Regions from separate parts of the Neobacillus solisequens genome, predicted to be linked through region 2. Evidence: riboswitches for the same ligand, from Rfam matches in the RefSeq annotation. Region 2 holds a riboswitch; the other holds the start of a gene.
What was found. A riboswitch is a leader RNA that binds a small molecule or an ion and turns the genes downstream of it on or off. The one in region 2 is predicted to bind FMN.

Region 1: it holds a riboswitch for FMN, as region 2 does, so the genes downstream of both, ribE (riboflavin synthase) here and ACI3K6_RS00115 (ECF transporter S component) in region 2, are expected to answer to the same signal.

Annotation. Positions count from the first base shown of each region.
Region 1 is NZ_JBKFGJ010000002.1:372,095-384,669, reverse strand. It holds gene ribH (6,7-dimethyl-8-ribityllumazine synthase) at 121-591, opposite strand; partial or broken gene ribB (3,4-dihydroxy-2-butanone-4-phosphate synthase) at 649-1,251, opposite strand; gene ribE (riboflavin synthase) at 1,284-1,940, opposite strand; FMN riboswitch at 2,060-2,213, opposite strand; gene ACI3K6_RS02335 (GyrI-like domain-containing protein) at 2,276-2,740, opposite strand; gene cspD (cold-shock protein CspD) at 3,111-3,311, opposite strand; gene ACI3K6_RS02325 (hypothetical protein) at 3,854-3,979, opposite strand; gene ACI3K6_RS02320 (nuclease-related domain-containing protein) at 4,281-5,192, shown strand; gene ACI3K6_RS02315 (GNAT family N-acetyltransferase) at 6,006-6,464, opposite strand; gene ACI3K6_RS02310 (iron-sulfur cluster assembly accessory protein) at 6,762-7,064, opposite strand; gene pssA (CDP-diacylglycerol--serine O-phosphatidyltransferase) at 7,096-7,797, opposite strand; gene ACI3K6_RS02300 (phosphatase PAP2 family protein) at 7,850-8,506, opposite strand; gene ACI3K6_RS02295 (undecaprenyl-diphosphatase) at 8,589-9,191, opposite strand; gene ACI3K6_RS02290 (TerC family protein) at 9,290-10,069, opposite strand; gene ACI3K6_RS02285 (carboxypeptidase M32) at 10,340-11,872, opposite strand; gene ACI3K6_RS02280 (peptidoglycan D,D-transpeptidase FtsI family protein) at 12,093-12,575, shown strand, end outside.
Region 2 is NZ_JBKFGJ010000001.1:16,645-29,219, reverse strand. It holds gene ACI3K6_RS00185 (YpdA family putative bacillithiol disulfide reductase) at 1-235, opposite strand, end outside; gene ACI3K6_RS00180 (Glu/Leu/Phe/Val family dehydrogenase) at 332-1,609, opposite strand; gene ACI3K6_RS00175 (adaptor protein MecA) at 1,835-2,413, opposite strand; gene ACI3K6_RS00170 (hypothetical protein) at 2,483-2,851, opposite strand; gene ACI3K6_RS00165 (CBS domain-containing protein) at 2,916-3,548, opposite strand; gene ACI3K6_RS00160 (spore coat associated protein CotJA) at 3,690-3,920, shown strand; gene ACI3K6_RS00155 (spore coat protein CotJB) at 3,917-4,177, shown strand; gene ACI3K6_RS00150 (manganese catalase family protein) at 4,199-4,768, shown strand; gene ACI3K6_RS00145 (DUF2663 family protein) at 4,793-5,248, opposite strand; gene ACI3K6_RS00140 (LysM peptidoglycan-binding domain-containing protein) at 5,335-6,024, opposite strand; gene ACI3K6_RS00135 (CPBP family intramembrane glutamic endopeptidase) at 6,051-6,626, opposite strand; gene ACI3K6_RS00130 (RecQ family ATP-dependent DNA helicase) at 6,632-8,113, opposite strand; gene ACI3K6_RS00125 (YpbB family protein) at 8,113-9,150, opposite strand; gene ACI3K6_RS00120 (ferredoxin) at 9,390-9,638, shown strand; gene ACI3K6_RS00115 (ECF transporter S component) at 9,744-10,319, opposite strand; FMN riboswitch at 10,475-10,605, opposite strand; gene ACI3K6_RS00110 (peptidoglycan DD-metalloendopeptidase family protein) at 10,739-11,449, opposite strand; gene ACI3K6_RS00105 (hypothetical protein) at 11,662-12,575, opposite strand, start outside.

The DNA of each region.
Region 1 (12,575 bases), on a different contig from region 2:
CCACGCACGAAGGAAATGCGTTAGCATTTTCGAGGAGTCTTCGCACCTTCCGCTACAATCAACAGAGTGTTAAAAATCAACTCTGTTCTTTAACACAGCCTTATTTTAAAATATTGCCTTTTACAACTCTAAGGTTCGGCAAAGATTCGCCATTTCAATAGCGGATGCCGCTGCTTCCCAGCCTTTATTTCCAGCTTTGGTACCGGCACGTTCAATGGCTTGTTCAATGGAATCTGTCGTTAATACACCGAAAATGACAGGAACCCCACTGCTAATAGAGGCAGCAGCTACACCTTTAGCTGCTTCGTTACACACATAATCAAAATGCGGAGTGGACCCTCGAATGACAGCTCCTAATGTAATAACAGCGTCATATTTTTTACTGTGTGCCATTTTTTGAGCTATTAATGGAATTTCAAATGCACCTGGGACCCAAGCAATATCTACATCCTCTTCACCAACGCCGTGTCTTTTCAGAGCATCTTGAGCACCACTGACCAATTTTCCAGTAATAAATTCATTAAATCGTCCGGCAATAATACCAATTTTCAGGCCTGAACCTACTAAATTTCCTTCATATAAATGTCCCATTTACTTTCCTCCAATCATGATTTAGACCTGGGTTGTCAAGTTGAGATTCATTGACGTTTCCATTGTCTTTCTGTATTCAATCAATTCCTTGATGGTAATCATCTTTAAATCCAGACGGTCTGCGATTTTACGAAGTTCCGGAACCCGTGCCATCGTACCATCCTCATTCATAATTTCACAAATCACTCCTGCTGGTTTAGCTCCCGATAATTTCGCCAAGTCTACAGCAGCCTCAGTATGTCCATTTCTCACAAGAACCCCACCGTTTTTAGCTATTAGGGGAAAAACATGCCCTGGCCTCTTGAAATCTTCACCCTTCGCATTTTGTTTAAGCAAATTCATGATGGTGGTTGAGCGTTCAAAAGCAGAAATACCTGTTGATGTAAATTTGTGATCAATACTAACGGTGAAGGCAGTGCCATGTGAGTCAGTATTTTTTTCTACCATAGGCTTTAGATCTAGCTTATGGGCCAACTCCTTTTCGATGGGAACACAAACTAACCCTCTTCCATAGGTCACCATGAAATTAATGATTTCTGGGGTTGCTTTTTCAGCTAAGGCAATAAAGTCACCCTCGTTTTCTCGGTCCTCATCATCACAGACTATAATAACTTTGCCTTGTTTTAAGTCAGCTATCGCCTCTTCAATTGAATCAAACATTTTCCTTCACTCCTTCTATGAAGCCCTGACTATTAAAACCCATGATCCTCTAAAAATTGTGCTGTAATCCCGCCGTTTTTGGTTGCAGATGTTCTTTTCGAAAAATGTTGAATATAGTGTTCCACATATTTACTAATCATATCGCACTCCAAATTAACAATATCACCCGTTTGTTTAAAACCAAGAACGGTTTCAGAGAGCGTATGGGGAATTAATGAAAGTGTGAAACCAGTTTCTGTAACTTCAAAAACGGTCAGACTCGTTCCGTCTACGGCAATAGACCCTTTTAAAATTACATACCTTAAAATATTGGGTTCAGTCTCGATCTCATAATAAACTGCATTTTCATAGGACTTTTTACTTTTGATTCTCCCTGTCCCATCAATATGCCCGGAAACAAAATGCCCTCCGAACCGGCCGCCTGCTGCCATGGCCCGCTCTAAATTCACTTTGGAACCCCGCCTAATCACATTCAAACTTGTCGCACGAACTGATTCAGGCATGACATCGACAGTGAACTGTTTTCCTGTAAACGATGTAACAGTCAAACAAACTCCATTCACAGCAATACTGTCACCCAAATGAACATCCTCAAGAATCTTTTGGGCTTCAATAGTCAGGACAATCGCCTCCCCTGTCCTTTGAACGTTTGAAACAATGCCAATTTCTTCAATTATTCCTGTAAACATCATTCCTTCTCCTATGCTTTATAAAATAAAAAACACCCCGTCATTCTCCTTCGGGGTGTTTAAGACAATAGTAAACTAAGGCTTAAAACCAAGCATTTTTTTGCCTGTTTTAAACCTGTCTTTTCCTTCTCCCATCCAGACTTTAACTGTCGGCTCTGGAATTTCACCAGATCCACCGGTTTACACAAACGTGTTAACCGGGTCACGGACTAAGAGACAATAGCCTGCCTCATCACCGCCGGTTCGGAATTTCACCTGACCCCGAAGGAATATGATATGTTTTTTTATATTATACAGAACTTTACCTAAATATAAAAATAATATTGCTTTTATTTTTAATAGGTTTTTACAGGCAAGTAAATCTCAAAATAGAGTTCTCCATTTGCATTCCTCTCTTTATGCTCTTGCTTGTAAATTTCCATACTAAGAGCTTGGTGATCTTGTTCATATCCATATTCATCCATAAAAGTAAACAAACGCTTATATGTCTCATCCACTTCATCCGCTTTTCCGTTATGTACGGTATATACATAGTTCTTTGCCGGAATTGTAAATCCTACCATACCTTTTGGGACCACTTCTATTTTTTCAACAGGCTTGGTCACATAATAAGTTAACTCTGTTTCACGGCTATGAAATGGAGCAACCATCATTGGTTCCACTACCTTATTTGGAATTTCTTCTAGACGTTCTTCCAATACGTTAAAGAGATTCGGGATCGTACCGGTCTCAGAATAAGTGCCACTCCAAGAAATCCCTACCACTTTCATACTTTCTTTTTCCACCACTTGAATACTCATGTTTTTCCCCCTTATTTAAAATATCTTACCTAAAATATTCGCATTAGTTAGAAAAAGTCCTGCTAAAATAATTCGACTAAATCCGAGTTTTATTATTTTGAAAGAATTTTCCATTTAAGCACAAAACTTACTTATCGTATGGAAATTACTGTATCTAAGAAAAAAAGGCCCAAAACATTATTGAATGGTTTGAAGACGGCTCCATTTTACTATGTTAGAAAAACTTTTTGTTGACTATTCCCTCTCCCCATTACCGTCCTTTCTAAAATGCCTCGGCCGCTCTCTTACATAAATATTAAAAAGAATAGACGTTATTCCTGCCTTATAAAAAATAAAAACAGACCCATAAATTGAGTCTGTTCTTCATCCATTATGCTCTTCTTACATTAACAGCTTGTGGTCCGCGCTGTCCGCTTTCAATTTCAAAGGTTACTTCCTGACCTTCTTCTAAGGACTTATAACCCTCCGTTTGAATGGCTGAAAAATGAACAAAAACATCATCCCCGCCTTCACGCTCAATAAAACCAAAACCTTTTTCGTTGTTAAACCATTTTACTTTACCATGTTCCATTTTCAAAAAAGCCTCCTAGCAAAATCTAATAATTTCTTTTGAAAATAGTATGGGCAGATTTCTTTTATTGTATTCATTATTCTATAGAAAAATTTATTTGGTTTACATAATATAATTATAATAAATCTATACTCTTAATGTGAGACATCCCAATTCATTTACAACTTTAGTTTGTCTTTCATACCCTTGATGAAGGACATCTCTCTTCCTTTTCCACTTCAGTTTGTCGTTCATACCCTGGATGAACGACATCCCCCTTCCTTTTCCACTTCAGTTTGTCGTTCATAACCTGGATGAAGAACATCCCTCTTCCTTTTCCACTTCAGTTTGTCGTTCATACCCTGGATGAACGACATCCCCCTTCCTTTTCCACTTCAGTTTGTCGTTTATAACCTTGATGAACGACATCCCTCTTCTTTTTCCACTTCTGTTTGTCTTTCATACCCTTGATGAACGACATCCCCCTTCCTTTTCCACCTCAGTTTGTCGTTCATACCCTTGATGAACGACATCCCCCTTCCTTTTCCACTTCTGTTTGTCTTTCATACCCGTGATGAACGACATCCCTCTTCCTTTTCCACTTCAGTTTGTCTTTCATAACCTTGATGAACGACATCCCTCTTCTTTTTCCACTTCTGTTTGTCTTTCATACCCGTGATGAACGACATCCCTCTTCCTTTTCCACCTCAGTTTGTCGTTCATACCCTTGATGAACGACATCCCCCTTCCTTTTCCACTTCAGTTTGTCATTCATACCCTGGATGAAGAACATCTCTCTTCCTTTACCACTTCAGTTTGTCATTCATATCTTTGATGAAGTGATCTGCTACTTCAACTTTTTATATTTATTCCCTTGGTGTTAGATCCCTAAAAATGTTAACGAAATATTCATACTTTTCTACCCGCTTTATCTTTATTTTTATTAAAATTAAAAATATAAATACATTTTTATAGGAAAGGATTTGAGCTATGATTATTAAGCCACGCCATGAACCACGTGATTTAAAAGTGTACCGGAGCTTAGACAACAGGATGATATTAACAAAAGATGAAAAGAACACCTATTTCACACTAGAAAAGGGCTATCAAGGAGAGGTGATGTTCGATGAATTTATAGAAGGAAATCTCCGAGCGAAAATGCTACTCTTAAACGACTTGTTATTCAAATCAGGAAATACCACATTTCAAGTTGATTCATTAATGATGTCAGACGGAATCAATTACCTTATCGATGTAAAAAATTTTGAAGGAGAATATTATTTCCATGATGGAAAGATGTATGTTGTTGGGAGTAATAAGGAAATACAGAATCCCTTTGATCAGCTTAAAAGGGCCAATATAATGCTACGTAATCTACTTCAAAAATCAGGTATTTTCACGCCTATCATACCTTACCTTGTTTTTATAAACCCCGAGTGCACCCTTTTTCAACTTCCACTAAATCAACCAGTTATTCTCCCCACTCAGCTAAATAGTTTTATAAGAAAACTAAATTCAACCCCTTCTTTCCTAAATCAAAAACACATGCATTTGGCAGAAAAAGTCATCAATTTACAAACAAATGAGACCCCATATTCAAATTTTCCGTCCTATTCATATAGCCAACTTAAAAAAGGAATCACCTGTTCAAATTGTCACTCTTTTTTCGGATTTGTTGAAGGTAGAAAATTTATTTGTAAAGCATGTGGATTTGAGGAGATAGTTGAATCGGCAATACTCAGAATGGTTGTGGAGTACAAGCTATTGTTTCCTGAAGAGAAAGTTACAACGAATCGGATTTATGACTGGTGTAAGGTGATTGAATCTAAAAGAAGGATCAGTAGGATACTTGAGAAAAATTATAAAATTACTGGAGCTCATCAATGGGCATATTACGAGTGATCGCGATTTTTTAGAACATCCATTCATTTGTTCAGTTCAATTCTACATTGAATTCTTTGTCCTTCATCTCCCGAATGAAAGACAATTTCTTTGGACTACTCCTTCTTTTGTCATTCATCTATCTCATGAAGGACAGTTGTTTTGGTTCTCCTCTTTCTTTTGTTCTTCATCAACCTTATGAACGACACTTACTCTGGGTCTCCTCCTTCTTTTGTTCTTCAGCAACCTTATGAACGACACTTGCTCTGGGTCTCCTCCTTCTTTTGTTCTTCATCAACCTTATGAACGACACTTGCTCTGGGTCTCCTCCTTCTTTTGTTCTTCATCAACCTTATGTACGACAATTGCAACGGTTCTCCTCCTTATTTTGTTCTTCATCAACCTTATGAACGACACTTGCTCTGGGTCTCCTCCTTATTTTGTTCTTCAGCAACCTTATGAACGACACTTGCTCTGGTTCTCCTTTCCCTTTTGTCCATCACCAACCATATGAAAGACAGTTATTTTGGTTCTTCCCAATCTTTTGTGATTCATCATTTTCCTTATAGACAATTTCAACTGTTCTTCCCTTCCCTTCCCTTTGGCTTTCATATGCCAAAACAGGTACACAATCATTCGTTTTTCCCAAATAAAGTATTTCCAACCAAAAAATGCACAAAGGTATTTCTCATGGATTCGTTAAGAAGTGCAAAATACCGATTTAAAAAGCAATTCGTATACATTTTTACAATAATTTAAATATTTGGCACTAATTTAACAATAGAAAAGCAGAGGTATGAGTTCACTCCTCTGCTTTCATTTCCTTTATTTTTTTCAAAGCTGTTTGATCATCCTATACTCTTTATATCTATTTCCGCCAGCCTCGTATTCGAACACTTCTTTTTTCTCAAATCCAAATTTTTCATATAATGAAATAGCGATTGGATTATCAACGGAAGTGCTCGTATAAAGTTGCAAATGACCATATTTGTTTGTGAAAAAATCAAGGAACTTATGTAAAGCCATTTTACCAATCCCTTTGTTTTGTTCATTTGCATCAATCATAAATCTGCTCATTGACCATCCGTTAAGTTCCTCATCAAAATCATATAAAATAAAACCAACCATTTTATTATCGCTATAAATACCTAGTGGATATAACTTGGGTTCGTATGCAGCTTGTACTAAAGAAAAATAATTAGGGGCGACATATTTTGCTTGTGCTTCATTTAAACTAAGTTCTATACATTCATTATAATTTGATTTATCAATTGGTCTAAACTCAATATTCATCTTGTACCTCCTAGGATTCTTTTTGTATTTATTTTCATTTTAGCAATCATTTTAAGCTTGTGGGTAAATAGATGTAGATTTTTCCAATATTGCATATAAATGAACATCTATTTCAGACTGTCTGTTTTCCAGCAGATTGTTGCTAATTTATTAAAACGATAAAAAAGCTTAATTAAATTTTCAAATAAAAAAATCCAATTCATATGAGAACTGGATTTCCACTTTTTTGATTTTTATGATTTTGCGCCTCTGGACAGAACCCGTTAAGTTCTTCCATGTGCTATTCCTTTGTAAAGCTTAGTGATGGTGATGTACACCTTTAGATGGGTTTGTGATGACCCATTCTTCTTTTGGTAGTTGGAAGTATTGGATCCAGACATTATCGAGGTATGCTTCCCCTTTTTCCAAAATGAAGTCAATGTCTTTATCTGTATGTACTACCTCGTCCTTTTCTGTTGGGGTGTCGAGCATTAGATCATAATGAGCATGATCTCCATGAACGCTGGAAACGTAGATACGAAAAAGCTTTCCTTGAGCTTCTTCCTGCGCTAGCATTTTCTTTAATTCTTTTGCTGCATTTTTGTTTACTTTCACTTTCATTGATTAAAGACCTTCTTTCAAGAGGTATCAATTAATTTGTTTTTCTTTTTCTATTGTTTTTGACTAGCTGGTAGCCAATAAACGCGATATAAAGCGGAATTGCCACATAAATAAAATAAGGAAAACGATGCTGTTCTTTTTTAAAGACCTGGTAAATGGCATAACCCAAAAAGGCAGTGACAATAATTCCGTATTTCGGCAGTGGCACTTCTTTTAAGCTTGGAATTTTAATGGTACTTACCATTAAAAAACAAATGGCAAAAAAAGCGATTGGTAGGATAATACTTGGCATTTTACCATGGAATAAGGTGATAAATGTCAGAATTCCCCCACCAGCAGTGATTGGAACACCGGTAAAATATTTGAGAGACGATTTGACGGCATTGATATTAAACCGTGCTAACCGATACGCACCAAACAGTGGAAACAAACCGGATATCGCCATACCCAAAACGCCAAAATCTGAAAAATATGAGTAGTAAGCCATCATCGCCGGAGCAACGCCGAAGGTAACAATATCAGCCAAGGAATCTAATTCTTTTCCTAAGTCACTTTGCACACGAAGCATACGGGCAATCCGACCATCCATGCTGTCCAACATCATCCCAATCAAGATCAGGATGGCTGCGTTCTTATAATCCCCGATGGCTGAATACATCACGGATAAAAAGCCGAAAAATAAGTTAAAAAGTGTAAATAAATTAGGAATACTGTTCCTGATAATATGTATCACTCCAATTTGTTTGAGGGGCTGGATGAGTTTATGATCACACCAACCATTATTCTCAACGATTATATTTTATATTATAACCTTTTTCTTTATAATATTGGAAAAACCAAATAGCCATTGTACACCAAAATCCGCTGGCTAAGTATCCGCCTAATACGTCACTTGGATAGTGGACACCTAAATAGATTCTGCTGACTCCAATTGCCAAAATCATCACTGTACTGATTAAGATTAACAGACATCTAGCCCATTTTCTTGGAATGTGACGCCATAACAGAAAGGTTATGATGACATAAACAGTAAATGCATTCATAGCATGGCCACTAGGAAAACTAAAACCAGATATATCAATCAAGCGATGAAAATCAGGGCGTGCCCGTTGAAAAAAGTGCTTTAATATTTCATTCAATATGGCTGATCCGCCTATCGCAAAAACAAACAAAATGAGTTCAGTTCGGTGGTGAAGGACCTTATAAAGAAAAAAGATCAACAATAGGCTCATTACGCTGACGAAAGAGGCTGATCCAATAAAGGTAAAAGTCTTCATCATTTTTGTTAATCCAGGTGATTCAAGCCCTTGTACTGCAGAAATAATTGTAGAATCAAAATGGGCAATTTCATGATCACTTATTAGGAAAGAAATCACACTGAAACCAATAACACAAACGACACTAATCATAAAAGCAATAACCAAATAAAACTTTAACTTCATTTACTATTCCTCACAATATTTTTTTCATTATCCCATAATAACATAAAAAAGGCCGATTTTCTAAAATCAGCCTTTTTTTATCCTAACGTGATATCGATTTTCGCTTTAACAGCATGTGTTCAAGTTTTTCATAAAATGCAATGATGGACTGAATCATTCTATTTCCCCATTGCCATCTTGCCAAGATCGTGTGAACCAATAATGCCGTTCCAACGCCAATAACCATTCCTGCAATCACGTCCAAAGGATAATGGACCCCCGTCCAAACCCGTGAAAGGGCAATTCCAGCTGCTAATAGCAACCATAGCCATCCCGCACCCTTGCGCCAAATCCAAATGGCTGTTGCGATGACAAAAGCCGCAGTGGCATGGTCACTAGGAAACGAATCATTTTTTACATGCGGAATTAACCAATTTACGTGATGTGTTACAAAGGGTCTATCCCGATAAATAAAGAGCCCGATCAAAACATTCAACCCTAAGGCAATTCCAGCAGAGATAATAGCTTCAATTACCATTCTTCTATTATTTTTTTTCTTTTGAAAAAACCAATATATTATAATTCCCAGAAAAAAAAGATATTGTGCTTTTTCCGCCAGCATGATCATAAATGGATTTAAAAATTGATCACTGATAGCCATGTGATTGATCAATTGAAAAGATGAATAATCCAAATGAGAAAGCATTAAACCCCTCCATACATTTAATACATTTATAGGATAGGCTTAAAGACTTAATACTGGATTAAGGAATAATTAAAAACGGATTAAATTTCTCATTTACTTTAAGAAGCTTTGGACGTTTTTTTCTGCGCCCCATCCTTAGACATAAACCAGCCGGCCAAAGCAATTCCAACTAACACCACATAAAAAGTAATTTTCCATTCTGTCGAATGAGCAAATTCTTCATTTAAAACTGATAATGCAGGGTGTGAAAGAGTATAGACAGCAAGCTTTATCCCCACCCAGCCCACAATGATAAAAGCGGCAATTTCTAAACTTGGGCGTTGTTCCAACAGTTTTACAAACAGGTTGGCTGCAAAACGCATGATGACCAAACCGATAAATCCGCCAGCAAAAATCACAAGGAACTTACCGCCATCAAGCCCGCCAATATTCGGCAGCGACGTATTCGGCAGTACCACCGCCATTGCTACAGCAGCTAGAATAGAGTCCACTGCAAATGCGATATCCGCGATTTCTACTTTTAAAACGGTGGCCCAGAAACCACTGTGCTTCTTAACCGTCTCATCCTCATGCTTTTCTTCCACTTTTCCTTTAAATATTTTTCGGAAAATATGATTTATTGCCATAAAGATTAGATAGAGCGCACCAATGGCTTGGACCTGCCACACATCGACCAGAAACGATATCACAAATAATGAGGCAAAGCGAATTACAAAGGCCCCGCCTAATCCGTAAAATAGGGCTTTTCTTCGCTCTTCTTCCGGCAAGTGTTTTACCATAATCGCCAGCACCAAGGCATTATCCGCTGCCAGAAGCCCTTCCAGTACAATTAATACCAGCAGAACCCACCCGTATTCCAGAAATAAAGATACATCCATCATTTTTCCCCCATTTTCTCATCAAATTTAAAATAAAATAGGCCTTTACCCATATCAGGTAAAGGCCTAAAAAAGCATAGAAAAAGACCTTTACTGGATAGTAAAGGTCTTGCTAACAACGTGATGTTGCCAATAAAGCCGGAGATTTTCATCCCGTAATGACGACTTTATTGTAGCAGCTACTCCCCTTTAAAAGGAACTATTTAATTACTATAAATATATATTGATATGTTTGGAATGTCAATGAAAGTTTTATAAGTTTGCAACTTTTTAGAGTTGATATACCTCAGCATATTTCTTCTCCATATACTCCACAAGATAATCAGCATTTAATTCTTCGCCGGTTACTTTTACAATTAATTCATTTGGAGTATAAAGTTTTCCATATTGATGGATATGTTCCTTTAACCAGTTTTGCAGCACATCGAACTTTCCATTTTCAATATCTCGATAGAAATCTGGCAGTTCTTTTTGGATGGTGTGAAGGATTTGAGCAGCATATAGATTCCCTAGTGCATAGGAAGGGAAATATCCGATCCCGCCAAATGACCAATGGACATCCTGTAAAACCCCCTCTGTATCAGTTGGAGGTATGATCCCCAAATAATCCTTCATTTTTTGATTCCAAATGGCTGGAAGGTCTTTCACCTCAATTTCTCCTGCCATTAGTGCTTTTTCAATTTCATAACGGACCATGATATGCAGATTATAGGTTAACTCGTCTGCCTCAACACGAACCAAAGAGGGTTCAACTGTATTTACAGCGCGATAAAACTCTTCAACTGTCATCCCATTTAATTGCTCTGGGAAATACTCTTCTAGTTTCGGATAAAAGTGATTCCAAAATTCTCTGCTACGACCAACCATATTTTCTAAAAAGCGGGATTGTGACTCATGAATGCCGAAAGAAGTTCCGCTTTGCAGCACCGACTCCTCAAACTCAGGATTAATATGTTGTTCGTAGATTCCGTGGCCCGATTCGTGAATGGTACCAAATAATGCTGATCGAACATTATCTTTTAAGTATCGTGTTGTTAGACGAACATCCCCAATATTGATGGTTTGGGCGAAGGGATGCACCGTTTCATCTAGTCGGCCAGCCTGTGTATCAAAGCCAATTAATGGCAAAATATAGCGATTAAATTCTTTTTGTTTTTCAATATCAAAATCCTGGTTAAAAACCTCAACCAGTGTCTTTTTCCCATGCTGTTGAATCCGTTCCAATAATCTCACACTAGATTCTCTTAATTTTGCAAATAACGGATCAAGGATTTTAACGGTCAGTCCAGGCTCAAATTCATCCAACATAGCATCATACGGATGTTCTTTATAGCCATAAAGTTCTGCAAACTGTCGTTTGAACGAAACGATTTTTTCCAAATATGGTTGAAAACGTTCAAAGTCATTGTTTTCTCTCGCCTCTTCCCAAGCATCATTTGCCTGGGCTGTTAACACGGAATATTCTTGGAAAAGGTCAGTTGGTATGGTTTTGGATTTTTGATAATAAGTATGGTACTCTCTAACCTTTGCTTTCGTTACTTCATCAAGGAGATCTTGGTTTTCTACTTCAGTAAGCGTTTTCAGCAAATTCCCCATTTCTTCAGAAATGGAACATTTAAATATCTCGGTACGTAAAGTTCCAATTGCCTTTGCAAATACATTCCGCCCCTTTTTCGGTGCCATAACCTTTTGATCCCAATCAGCTAAACCCAATATGCTGGAGAAATGGGTTATTTTTTCGTCTAAGGCTTGAAACTGCTCTAACGTTTTTTGTAATTCCGGACTTACCACTTTCTGTTCCATTATGTAGACCTCCTAAACATCTTCTTTTAAAAGAAACCATCGGTCTCCCTTTTTCATTATAAATTAAAAATTCAAATTTTGGATACTATTAATAACTATTTAATTTTAGTAATGTTGGAATACTTTTAACTTGAGCGCATTGGAATTTGTATAAATTTTACAACCTTTAACAAAATAAGTATGGTGTGGACATCTCGGTCGTAAAGGATGTGAAGATCATTTGGAGCAACAAAAAAAGAAAAAGTCACACTTTCCCTTTCGTTTAAATGTGTTATTTTTTAGTGTATTTTTGCTTTTTTCAATCCTGATTTTACGATTAGGGTTTGTTCAGATTGTATATGGCGAAAATTTCAAGAGGGATTTAGAGCGTAAAGAAGATATAACCATCAGTAATCCTGTTCCTCGCGGAAAAATGTTTGACCGTCATTACCGAGTGATCGTCAATAATACTCCCAGAAAAGCTATTACCTTTACGAATCAAGGGTATAGTCAGACTGAATTGTTGGAGACGGCAGAGAAATTGGCCGGATTAATTGAAAAAACTACTGAAAAAGTGACGGATAGGGATCAGCGGGATTTTTGGGTTTTAAAGAATCCGAAACGTGCTGAAGAAAAAATAACCAAGCAAGAACATGCCTTGTACGCCGCAAAAAAATTATCAGACATCGATTTATACAGGTTAAAGTTGGAACGTATCACGGAA
Region 2 (12,575 bases):
AGACAAGAGCCTGATTTCTTTTAGGCTTATAATTTTCGGTTAAAAACGGAACATCAGCAATCTCTAATTTTTCACTGGTACTAAAAAAGGTTTGATGTGTTGGATAATGATAAATGGAGTTTACAATATTGCCTTTCTCAATAATTAGCGGCTTTTTTCCGATTTCTTGCAGCGCAATTGCTGCTGCCAAACCGCATGGTCCCCCACCGACGATGATGATCTCTTCATTTTGCAAGTCCGTTACTCCCTTTCATCCAAATAAAATCTATTACATTATAATAAAAAAACTCCCATCTGTTAATGATAGGAGTTTTGTTTTGATATTTCAATATTAAATCCAGCCTCTAAAACGGCTTGCTTCAGCCATTTTCCTAACCCCAACCATATATGCAGCCAAACGCATGTCGACACGACGGGTCTCAGCTGTATCATATATATTGTTGAAGGATTTAACCATGACTTTTTCCAGTTTCTCTTCAACTTCTTCTTCTGTCCAATAATATCCCTGATTATTTTGAACCCATTCAAAATAAGAAACGGTAACGCCACCCGCTGAGGCAAGAACATCCGGTACTAATAAAATTCCACGTTCTGTAAGAATTTCCGTAGCTTCTAATGTAGTCGGACCATTTGCAGCTTCAACCACAATGCTGGCACGGATATTATGGGCATTTTCCTCTGTAATCTGATTTTCGATTGCAGCCGGTACAAGAATATCGCATTCAAGTTCAAGTAATTCTTTATTTGTAATGGTATTGTTAAAGAGTTTTGTAACAGTTCCAAAGCTGTCACGCCGGTCTAATAAATAATCAATATCAAGGCCATTTGGATCATATAGTGCGCCATAAGCATCGGAAATGCCGATTACTTTCGCCCCTGCATCATGCATAAATTTCGATAGGTAGCTTCCGGCATTTCCGAAGCCCTGAATAACAACCCTTGCTCCTTCAATTGAAATGCCCTTCTTTTTCGCAGCCTCCCGAATACAAATCGTTACACCTTTCGCAGTGGCTGAATCACGGCCATGTGAACCTCCAAGTACCAATGGTTTCCCTGTAATAAACCCAGGGGAATTAAATTCGTCAATTCGGCTGTATTCATCCATCATCCAAGCCATAATTTGCGAATTAGTAAATACATCGGGAGCAGGAATATCCTTTGTAGGTCCTACAATTTGACTGATAGCCCGTACATATCCACGGCTCAATCTTTCAAGTTCCCTAAAAGACATGTCGCGTGGATCACAGACGATTCCGCCTTTACCGCCACCATATGGAAGATCAACGATTCCGCATTTTAAGCTCATCCAAATTGAAAGAGCCTTCACTTCAGTCTCTGTAACACCGGGATGAAAGCGAATTCCACCTTTTGTTGGACCGACTGCGTCATTATGCTGTGCGCGATAACCGGTAAATATTTTAACTGAACCGTCATCCATTCTGACGGGAATTTTAACAGTCATCATACGTAATGGCTCTTTTAAGAGCTCGTAAACCTCTTCAGGATATCCTAATCTATCAAGGGCTTTATGAATAACTGTCTGTGTAGATTTTAACACATTATGTTTGCCCTCTTGATTAGTCTTTTCAGTATCTTTTTCGGCTGCCATTTGTAAACCTCCTAAGAAATCACTTTTACGAATGTTGTCCGCGCTTTCAGTCACAAGTATACACCTTTACATGAGTAATGCAAATAATTAATATATATACTTTTTTTGTTTAATACCGTGTATATGTAAACGTTACCACGCATGATGGCAACGTTAAATTTTTATTCCGTATTCCAGCTGATAATAGTCATACCGCCACCTTCATATAGCTGCATTATTATACCCTTATTTAAAATAATGCATTATGGTCTCGATTGCATTTTTCTCCAAAATCCTGTTTCCGTATTCCGCCAAAATATAAGGACTCTGAATAGACGCATTTCCGAATTCGGCTAATAAGGGTGCCGTAATTTCTCTTGACCCCGCTTCTTTATCGAGCAATAGAAAATATTGATTATTCATTCTATATAAACTTCCACCAAAAATATTCAGTGAAGCCAGTCTTTTTGAAAGGTTAATAATGTCCTCAAATTCCTCAAATTCATATAAAAGATCCTCGAATCCCCCCACTCTAACCTGCATCTCTATAAATCCATCTGCTAATATTTCTTCATCTTCTTTAACATCATCAACCGTAATAATCATTATCAACCCTTGTGCATGGAGGGAGAAAATTTCCACCGCTACAGAACCCCTTATATCAACATCAAATTCTACACTTGCCTCTTCAAGTAAATCATGAAAGAGCTGATTCCATTTACCTGAATCTTTCCATATTTCCTCATTGGATAATCCTCTTTCAAACAAATCATCAGAGGTTAAAAAAATTTTAATTTTATTTGCTGCTAAGCGTTCCAAGCGCATGATTTAGCCCCCTGCCGTGACCTAACTCTTGTTTCTAGAGTATGCATCGGGGCGTATATTGTGAATGTCTTACATGTTAATTGATGCTACACTGTAAATGACACTAACACACAAGATTAAGAGAGAATGTTCCCATCCCAACTGAAATAAAAAGAAAAAAACAACAAGACAACCTATCGAATTGAACAAAAAATACCACTTTTGCTCCTTTTGCTTACTGAATATCTTTCCCAAAGTATGTATAAGATCTCTAAAAACTCTCCCAGTAAAAATTACTCCAAGAAAAAAGGCCAATGTAGCAGCAAAAAACTCAAGAGGATGAATGACCAGTTCGATAAAAAAGTCCCCCAGTATAAACGGATGCTGAACAGTAATCCATTTAATGACTAAATAGCCGCAAATAAAAACTCCTAAAAGTCTAATAAGCCTTAAAAACATCAAAATCCCTCCCATAACCAAATGTATGAGAGGGATTTACATTCTTTTCATATTTTTCAAAGTATTATACTTCTTTAATACTCAAAATCCGGAATCCATGTTCCTCCAGTTTTTTAATAAATTTATCAATATTATCTTTCTTCTCAATTTTCATCACGATTCTTCTGACAAGTTTATCAGTTTCATCAAAGGTAACTAGTGAAATAATATGCTCATGAAAATGATGGGCAATTTCAGCTAACCTTGCAATTCTGCCCTCTGTTTCGACAGAAGTAAAAGCGATTCTCACACCTGGACGATTGACTCCAAAAGCGCTTTCAAAAGAGCTTAAAACATCTGCCCTTGTAACGGCTCCAAGAAATTCAAGATTATCATTTACTACAGCTAACAGAGGAAAATCCTTCAAGTCTAGCAAAGTTTTTTCAAATAGTTCTGCACCCTTTAAATACCTATCTTGATATTTAGCAAGATCTTTAACTAAGGTTGAAGCTAAATATTCCTCTTTTGGTTGATTTGAAAGAAAATAATTTTCATAAATACTATATCTGGTAATAACCCCGGCGTAAAGGTTGCCACTCAAAACCGGTAATCCATCAATCTTGTGGGCTTCAAGCCTTTCAAGTGCAGAAGCTAAGGTTTCTGATTCTAGTGCGGTCACACATTCCTGTTTTGGAATCATGATATTCTTTACAAACATACCCATCACCTCAATGTAAATTACTTCACCTTTATTATACTTCTATATCTGGGGCAAAAAACCTCTAATATATTAAAGATTTATGTCATGTGACGAAAAATTTTTCATATGATTAATTGATGATGAATAAGGAGGTATGGTATGAATACTCATCTTAAAAGCTATCATCCGTACGCAAGTCCATTTGATCCTTGTAAACCCATTCTTGAAAAAGCCTATTCTACACCACCACATTTATATATTGGTTTCCAACCACCCAATTTGGAGCAGTTTTCACCTATGGAAGCTCTGAAGGCTGGGACCCTGTGGAAGGATTTTTATGATCCGTGGTACAGTCCTTATGAGAAAGGAAAAAGGGGGCCGTCAACATGAAGCAGGTTCCCGCTGAATATTATCAACTTATGGAACAACTCCAGGCAGTAGATTTTGTTTTGGTTGAACTGACCCTTTATTTAGATACCCATAATGATGATATGGAAGCAATAAATCAATTCAATCATTATGCAAAGGAAAGAAAAAGATTAAAAAAACAATTTGAAAGTCAATTTGGACCACTACAACAATTTGGCAATAGTTATTCTAATTATCCTTGGAATTGGGACGATAGTCCATGGCCTTGGCAAGTTTAATAGAAGGAGGGATCGTGTTACATGTGGATTTATGAGAAAAAATTACAATATCCGGTTCGCGTTAGTACATGTAATCCCATGTTAGCAAAATTTTTAATTGAACAATACGGCGGTGCTGACGGGGAACTTGCTGCTGCCCTAAGATATTTAAATCAACGTTACACGATTCCCGATAAAGTAATTGGCCTTCTCACGGATATTGGAACAGAAGAATTCGCTCATCTGGAGATGATTGCCACTATGGTGTATAAATTAACCAAAGATGCCACTCCTGAGCAATTAAAAGCGGCAGGGCTTTCAGAGCATTACGCGGATCATGATAGTGCCCTTTTTTATCATAATGCAGCAGGTGTCCCTTTTACGGCAACCTATATCCAAGCAAAAGGAGACCCAATCGCTGACCTTTATGAAGATATTGCGGCGGAAGAAAAAGCCCGAGCCACCTACCAATGGATTATCAATATGAGTGACGATCCAGATTTGAATGATGGTCTCAGGTTTTTGAGGGAAAGAGAAATCATTCACTCCCAACGGTTCCGTGAAGCAGTTGAAATCTTAAAGGATGAAAAGGGAAAAAAGAAAATATTTTAACTAGGAAGCAGTTGGACCTGCTTCTTATTTTTTTTCATGGTACAGGTTAATATCATAGGCTTTTTTCATCACATCAAAGACAATGTGCCTATTATTCCACTGTTCTTCTTTTTTCCATAAGTCTTTACTCCGATCTACAATTTCACAGCGGAGTTCTTGGTATTCTTTTTCTTTCTTTTCCTTTTGCTGTTTCAATACATTCATAGAACCGTATCCAATAATTGTAAGAGCTAATAATACTATATTCACCTGATCATTCACCGAAGCTGTGAACATGGCCATGAATGAGTAGGAATAATACTTGGCTATTGTAAAATAAAAATACACGAAATAAATAAGTGCCAATAACAAAGTGGCATATATTGAAATAAAATGTTTTTTTTCCGCCTTATCAAATTTATCCTTCCGTTTCCTAACATTCTCGAGCATTTGCTTTGTAGCTTCATCTGTATATTCCAAAGATTGAATCGGAGAATCCATCACTATCCCTCCATTTCTCCCTACATACTTATGAGCTTGTCTCCCTTTTTATGTATAAAAAAAACCGATTATTTAATCGGTTTTGGTTATTGGTTGAGCGGAATTTTCAAGACTTGCCCTTCTGTTAATTGGTCGCCTTGAAGTTGGTTGGCTCGCTTAATGATGTCCATCCCAGTTTGTGATCGATAATATTTCATGGCAATACCAAATAAAGTTTCTTTTGCCCTTACGGTATGGTATACAACTTTACTTGTTTGTTGTGGAGCTGGTTTTGGTTGAGGCTTTACAACTACCTTTTGTGGTGTACTATTTTTGTCCGAACCGCCGAAATTAGCCCCACCTTGATTGGAAACCTCTCCGGTATTTGGTGGCGCTGTTTCTGATTGGATTTGACTGTTCTCATCCTCTTTACCAACTGGGGTGTTTTCTGTTTTTCTTTGATCTTTTATCTTTTTTTCTTTGGTAGTTTCCAAATTCACCGTTTCATATCCAACATGTTCCCCTGATGTTTTAACCGCATTTGAAATTTTATGTCCATCCCGATAGAAAATAACACTGAAAATAATGACAGGAAGGAGAAAAAAGAATAACACTAGTAACCTGATCACTGGATATTTAACTTTCCATTTCATTTTCTTTTTCTTATTGCGATGCAGCTGTTCCCTTGGAGGCAGCGGGTCCATATTTTCAACTGTATGATTAGTATTGCCATTTAATTCTTTCACTTTTTGTCTTAAGCTTTCTGCTTGATCTCTATATTGATCTTCTTTATTCATAAACCCCAACTCCTTTATCACAAAAATCATTTCCTAGATCTGAACTTTATATAGACCCCTAATAAAAAATCAATAATAAAATGCATAACGATTGTAACAGCTAAATTATTAGTCCACTCGTACACGAAGCCAATCAATAGGCTTAGTGAAACGATATTAACAAATAAAAACCAATTAAATAGATACCGATAGTGTATGATGGCAAAAATGAAACTTGCCCAAATAAGTCCCACTTTCGTTTGAATGATTCCTCGAAACAATAATTCCTCACTAAATGCAACAAAAAAGGCGATAAAGAGAATGTGAAATACATTTCGATTTTTAAAAATTCGTTCGTTTAATCCCCCATCATCATAATAAGAAGCAGGTAACCATTTCATTAGAACCGCATCTATCATGACAACCACAATTCCGAGAGACAAACCTATCGTTATAATTTTACTGTCATGTATGCGAAACTGATTAAAATAGGAGAAATGATCATAAAAGAGCCACCCCAAAATGAACGAAGCAATCAACAGAATGATCTGTGTCAGATAGAGATGAAAAAGCAGTTCCCGATCCGTTAAACCTGAAATTAGTTCATTATATTTCGTTTTCATTTGTTTTACCCACTATTAATTAATAATTTTGCAAGATATTCTTTCCATGTTTCTGCTACTTTTCTTTCCTTCATATTGTGGTTCATCGCTTGATAATCCATAAGTTCCAGCCCACAATAATCACAGCAAGGCGTTACCTTTTCCTCCACTATTTCATCGAAGAATTCCAATATGAGTTCTCTTCTGCATCGTTTTGCCAAGATCCAATTTTTCATATAGAATATTTGGTCCTTTTTAACAGCCAATCGCTCATAAACAAACTTCAATATTTTCTCTTTTAAGCGATCATTTGATTCTTCCAATGAAGATTCGTTAAAGAAACCCTCCATAATTCTCCATTGTACTTCCGTAAATCCCCCAAGTTCCTTTAAATGAGCATGTAGCTCAGAACCGTCCACTTTAGAAATTTCCCTAAAAAGCCAATCAATTTGCTGCGGAGATGGCAGTTCTCCTTCCACCAATTGAAGAGGGATCTGTTCATCCCCTGGTGTATATAACAAAATCGCGATACTCGGTTTACCGTCACGTCCTGCTCTTCCGATTTCTTGTAAATATGACTCTAATGTCATCGGCATGTGGAAATGGATAATAAATCGAATATTTTCCTTATTAACGCCCATTCCAAACGCACTTGTAGCACAAATAACATCAAGCTGATCATGAATAAATTGCTGTTGAATTAATACTCGGGTATTCTGGTCAAGACCGCTATGATAAGGACTTGCTTCGCATATTCTCTGATCGGTCAATAGGGTTGCCATGGATTCAGCTGTTTTTTTACTGGAAAAATAAATAATGCCCGGCTTCGGTAGCTTAGACACCAACTCTAAAATTCGCTGCTCCTTTTCTTGGTATCCTGTTACTTCTTCCAAATATAATCCAATATTAGGACGATCAATGGATGAAATAACCTTTGAAACCTGTTTAAGGTCCAAAGACTGAATAATATCCTCCCGTACTTTGTCAGTTGCAGTAGCGGTAAGAGCAAGTGTTAATGGACTACCGAGTTGCCTGCGGATCACTCCAAGTTTGGAGTAATCTGGACGAAAGTCATATCCCCATTGTGAGATGCAATGGGCCTCATCGACTACAAATAAATCTATGGCTAGCTTTTGAAGCTTATGAATGATGTAGGGAATGGTTAGCATCTCAGGTGAAATAAATATATACTTATACTCATTTATATGATGAAGAACTCTATTTTTCTCATCTATAGACAGAAATGAATTTAGCGCCACTACTCTTTTTTCACCAAACCGTTTAAACTGCTCAACCTGATCAAGCATTAGTGATAGAAGTGGAGAAATGATTAAAATGTGTCCAGTTAGGACATAGCCTGGGAGATGGTAACATAATGTTTTACCAGTTCCGGTAGGGAGCATTGCCAACGTATGCTGTCCGGAAAGAATAGAGGTAATAACCTCCTTTTGTCCCGGTTTAAAGGTAGAATAGCCAAATTCCGTTTTTAATATTGTTTCTAAATCCATTATTGAACACCATACTTCGCCAAAACTAATCTGATTTGAAAGTAACTAGCTATTTTAACCTGGTCCTTAATATACTTGAGCTGTTTTGTGGTTAAACGCTTCGCCTGCTCTATAATCATTTCCTGTAATTCTTTATGAACATAGTCCTCAATCGAAAAATCATCTCTATGCAGGGCAATTTCTACAAGATGGTCTTCAATTGTACTCATTTTTAAATGACGTTCCGCCGCAATCATTTCAATTGAATAGCCTGATTTTAATAAATTCCAAGTTTTCCTTGTGGATTGAGTCATATCATTGTCCTGATCCAAACCATGCAAAAGAAAAGCTAGCAACGGAAAAGATAATAGATCACTTGAGATTTTTTGAATCATGAAATGTAGAATATTTAAGAAATCAAGATGGTAGTCCAGCGGGTCTAGATTTACTCGTTTCGCTGCTTGCAGAGATGTCAATCCAATCTGCCCGAATCCGGTTAGACGAAATACCATTAAAGAAGGGTTCATCTCACCAACCCCTTCGAAACAGCTGTTAATTTCAGAATAAAGTTCCGTTCCAAGTTCATGTCTTGAGACTTGAACTTGATGTACAACTTTTTTAAGCCAGTCTTGAACGTCCTTATTTTTTTGGATCGGAATATATCTGGTTTCTCCATAAGCAAAATGGGAAGCAACTTGAACAAATAAGGAAAGCCGCTCCCAAAAAACAGAGCTAATCTTTTGATATGTCCATCCATTTATATATTTTAGTCCTGAAAAGCTTTCTAAAATCCCCTCTCCAATTTGTGAAGGAAGATATTTTTGTTCACCGCAAGTTGTTATCAATCGTTCTTCTTCCATTACTTGTATAAAGGAATCAAACTCATCCCTAGTTATCGTTTCGAAGATCCCAAAATACTTCTTTAGCCTAAATAAATGTGCGTCTTGAATGGTTTGCGCTGACTTTTTTCCATTAAACAGATGAAAGATGGAATAAACCGTCCTTTCATTATTCAATCTTTTTAGACAATCTAGTATAACTGATTTACATTGGTTCAACGCATACACATCCTTTCCGACAATATTCCCCAAATTCCTCTTTATTCTACCATGAAAAACGTTTTCTTGTTGTTCAAAATTGTAGAAGTGACCAAAATAAACCGTAACTGGGATAAATGTATTTTTCTATTGAAAAGTTGTCGATACAGTTTTACAATAGAAATGTGAAATTTGTTTTCCAATTCATGTTTGGAAAATAGGTAAGACAATTTTTGTTATTTAACTGGGAGGTTTTTTTCATGGCAAAGTATACAATTGTAGACAAGGAAACCTGCATCGCATGTGGTGCTTGTGGCGCAGCTGCTCCAGATATCTATGATTATGATGATGAGGGGATTGCATTTGTAACTCTTGACGATAACGAAGGTATTGTTGAAATTCCAGATGTATTAATCGATGATATGATGGACGCTTTTGAAGGTTGCCCAACTGATTCTATTAAGGTTGCTGACGAACCATTCGATGGCGATGCAACTAAATTTGAATAAGTAAAAGATATTGATAAAGCTACTACTCCTCACCATTTATGGTGAGGGTTTTTTATTTGTCTACAAAACAAAAGACAGCCAAGTTAAATGGCTGCCCTTAAACCTTTATGCGTTTTTTACAGGCGATAATTTTTGAATCCAAGACTGCATCCTTATAAATAGGAGCATAAATATAATAGACATCATTACACCTTTTAAGATATTAAAAGGAAGAATAGCCGGCACCACATAATTTCGCATATCCGGATAGTTTAATAGTGCTGTGTAGGCAGGCAAGATAATGAGGTAATTTAAAATACTCATCATGATTGCCATAATCACTGTACCTGCAATTAATGCAAGTGTCATACCCTTCCTTGTTTTAAGTTTGTTATAGACAAAATAGGTTGGTAATATAAACAGAATACCCGCTAAAAAGTTGGCTATATGCCCAACCGGAATTCCTGTCTGGCTTCCTGTTGCAATGTAATTCAGTATATTCTTGAAAAATTCAACTAAAATTCCCGCCACAGGGCCAAAAATTAATGTGGCAATCAGTGCCGGAATATCACTGAAATCGACAAACAAAAAATTCGGAAAAAGCGGTAACGGGAAATTTAACAACATGAGCAGATACGCGATACTACTGAGCATTCCAATCGATACCATTGCTTTTACCTTTGTGTTCTTCTTTTTCTTCATTTTCCTCTCTCCTTTTTTGATCCATCACGTTTAGGAAGAGAGGTTCAGCCATCATCACCTTATAATAAAACTCCCTCAAGAAAAAACTTGAGGGAGTTAACAAGGCATGCTTAATAAACGTTCAAAACTATAAAATTTTGAGACGCTCGCAGAACCTCCATCTTCTCCCATCCAGACTATACTGTCGGCTTTGGAATCTCACCAAATCCTGCCTTGCGGCTCGCGGGCTCAAGAGTCGAACTCTAATACCGCCGATCGGGAATTTCACCCTGCCCCGAAGATAGATCGATATAAATTTACAACTTTATTATACTTAAAAGTAGTAGTTTTGTTAAGTAAAAAATGTTGAATCATTTTTTTGTATGGTAAAAGGCAAAAAAAATACCCGTGAAGCAACTACTTACACGGATTCATACCATTTATCGAATGGTCAGGATTTGATTGGGTTGAATCAAATCGGTTGTTAACCGATTGATTTCTTTTATTCTTGTAACTGTTACATTATTTTTTTGAGCAATGGATGACAATGTATCGCCTTGTTTGACTGTGTATTTTGTCGCTATATGATTCGTTATGGAAGGCGAAGTCTGCTGGACTTTTTGCGAACTTACCTCTACAATAGCTCCTTGAGCACTGGCAATGCCGCCCTTCACTAAATCCCCTACATCCGCCTTCCCAAGAATTCTTTCTGGATCAATGGCGTTTCTCTTATCATAACTCCATTCTAACTGATGGGATTCAAAATGTAGGTGAGTTCCTGTAGCCTGTCCAGTTCTGCCCATACTTCCAATCATCTCACCTTGATTAACTGTTTGACCTTCTAACACATCACGTCTATTTAAATGGGCATATACTGTTACTAAGTTGCTAGGATGTTTAATGAAAACCACATTACCATATGTATTTGAAAAATAGGATTTTACTACTTGACCACGGTCCACTGCGAGGACAGGGGTATTGATTTTGCCTGCTATATCAATGCCTTTATGTTTGCCTTGTCTGGTCCCAAAGGTATCGGAAATTACGCCATCTGAAGGCCAGATCCATTGGTCATTACCACTAATTTCGGAAGGACCTGCTGCATCTGTATGCCTCCCTCCCAAAAATAGCAGACTGACACATAGTGCCATGATAATCGCAATCAGAAACCTTCTTATGTAATCACGCAAAACTGTCTCCTCCTTATAACTTGTCCTTTCCTACGATATGTTCCAACCTTTACATTTAGACCATTTGTAGAGGAAAGGAATTCCCTGACCATACTTGTTATAATTTGGAGTACATCCCCTTTTTATGCAAAAAAAAATCAACCTGGTTTTTTGGGTTGATTTTTTTGTTATGCCTATTCATTTAGATTCGGTGCCAATGGTACTTTATTCTCTTTTAATAAATCAAATGGTCCTAGATGTTTTAAAGATGAATTCTTGACAACTACCTTATCTGCCCCAAATTCTTTAGCTGTAAGTAATAAAGCTTCAAAAGCCTTGGTTGCCAATTGACTGTCCTGTAATTTTTGATCTCCTTTAATGGATACATATAAAACATGATCCGTCAGTGAAACATCATCAATTTGAATGGTTTGCGCTAAAGGACTCTTTAACCCTATTGGTTGATCCTTCCTCATTGCATCCAAGGCCGTATGAACATCTCTGTAAGGTTTAGTTGAAGGTGTTAACAATGGCTGGTTACCATCATTTGGGTAATAGAAGAAGTAAGCATGCTGTTTGTCAAATTGAACATCTAGATGGTCAATGGTACCATAGTTGCCAAATTCAATTCCTGGTTTACCACCTGTTGAAAGTATGATTTTGGTAATATTGCTGTTTGAGGCAACGTCTTTTTTCAAAATTTGGAGAAAGTTTATTTCATTTGCTGATCCTTGACTATATTCGTGATCTGGTGGAACATCTACAATAAGAGCATTTTGCTTTTCATCCCAATTGATATCGGCATTTAAGGGATAATAATCGGTCAATCCCAAGTCTGTTTCTTTTAGGTCCTTCATTTTTTCCTTAAAAATAGGAAGCCACGATTGATCTTTTGCATTTTTTATGATCATTGAAATCGGAACTAGAAATTGTGCCTGTGCATCAGGAACCCAAAAAGTTAACACTTTGCCATTCCCAACATCTTCATCATAGATGGCCGATTTTGCAGGTACATTTTTAACCGGTTCAATTATAGTTGTTTCTGAATCGGACTGTTCTTCTTGAACGGGTGCACTTTTTTTCATCATTGTTTGATTTTCCGCTGTAT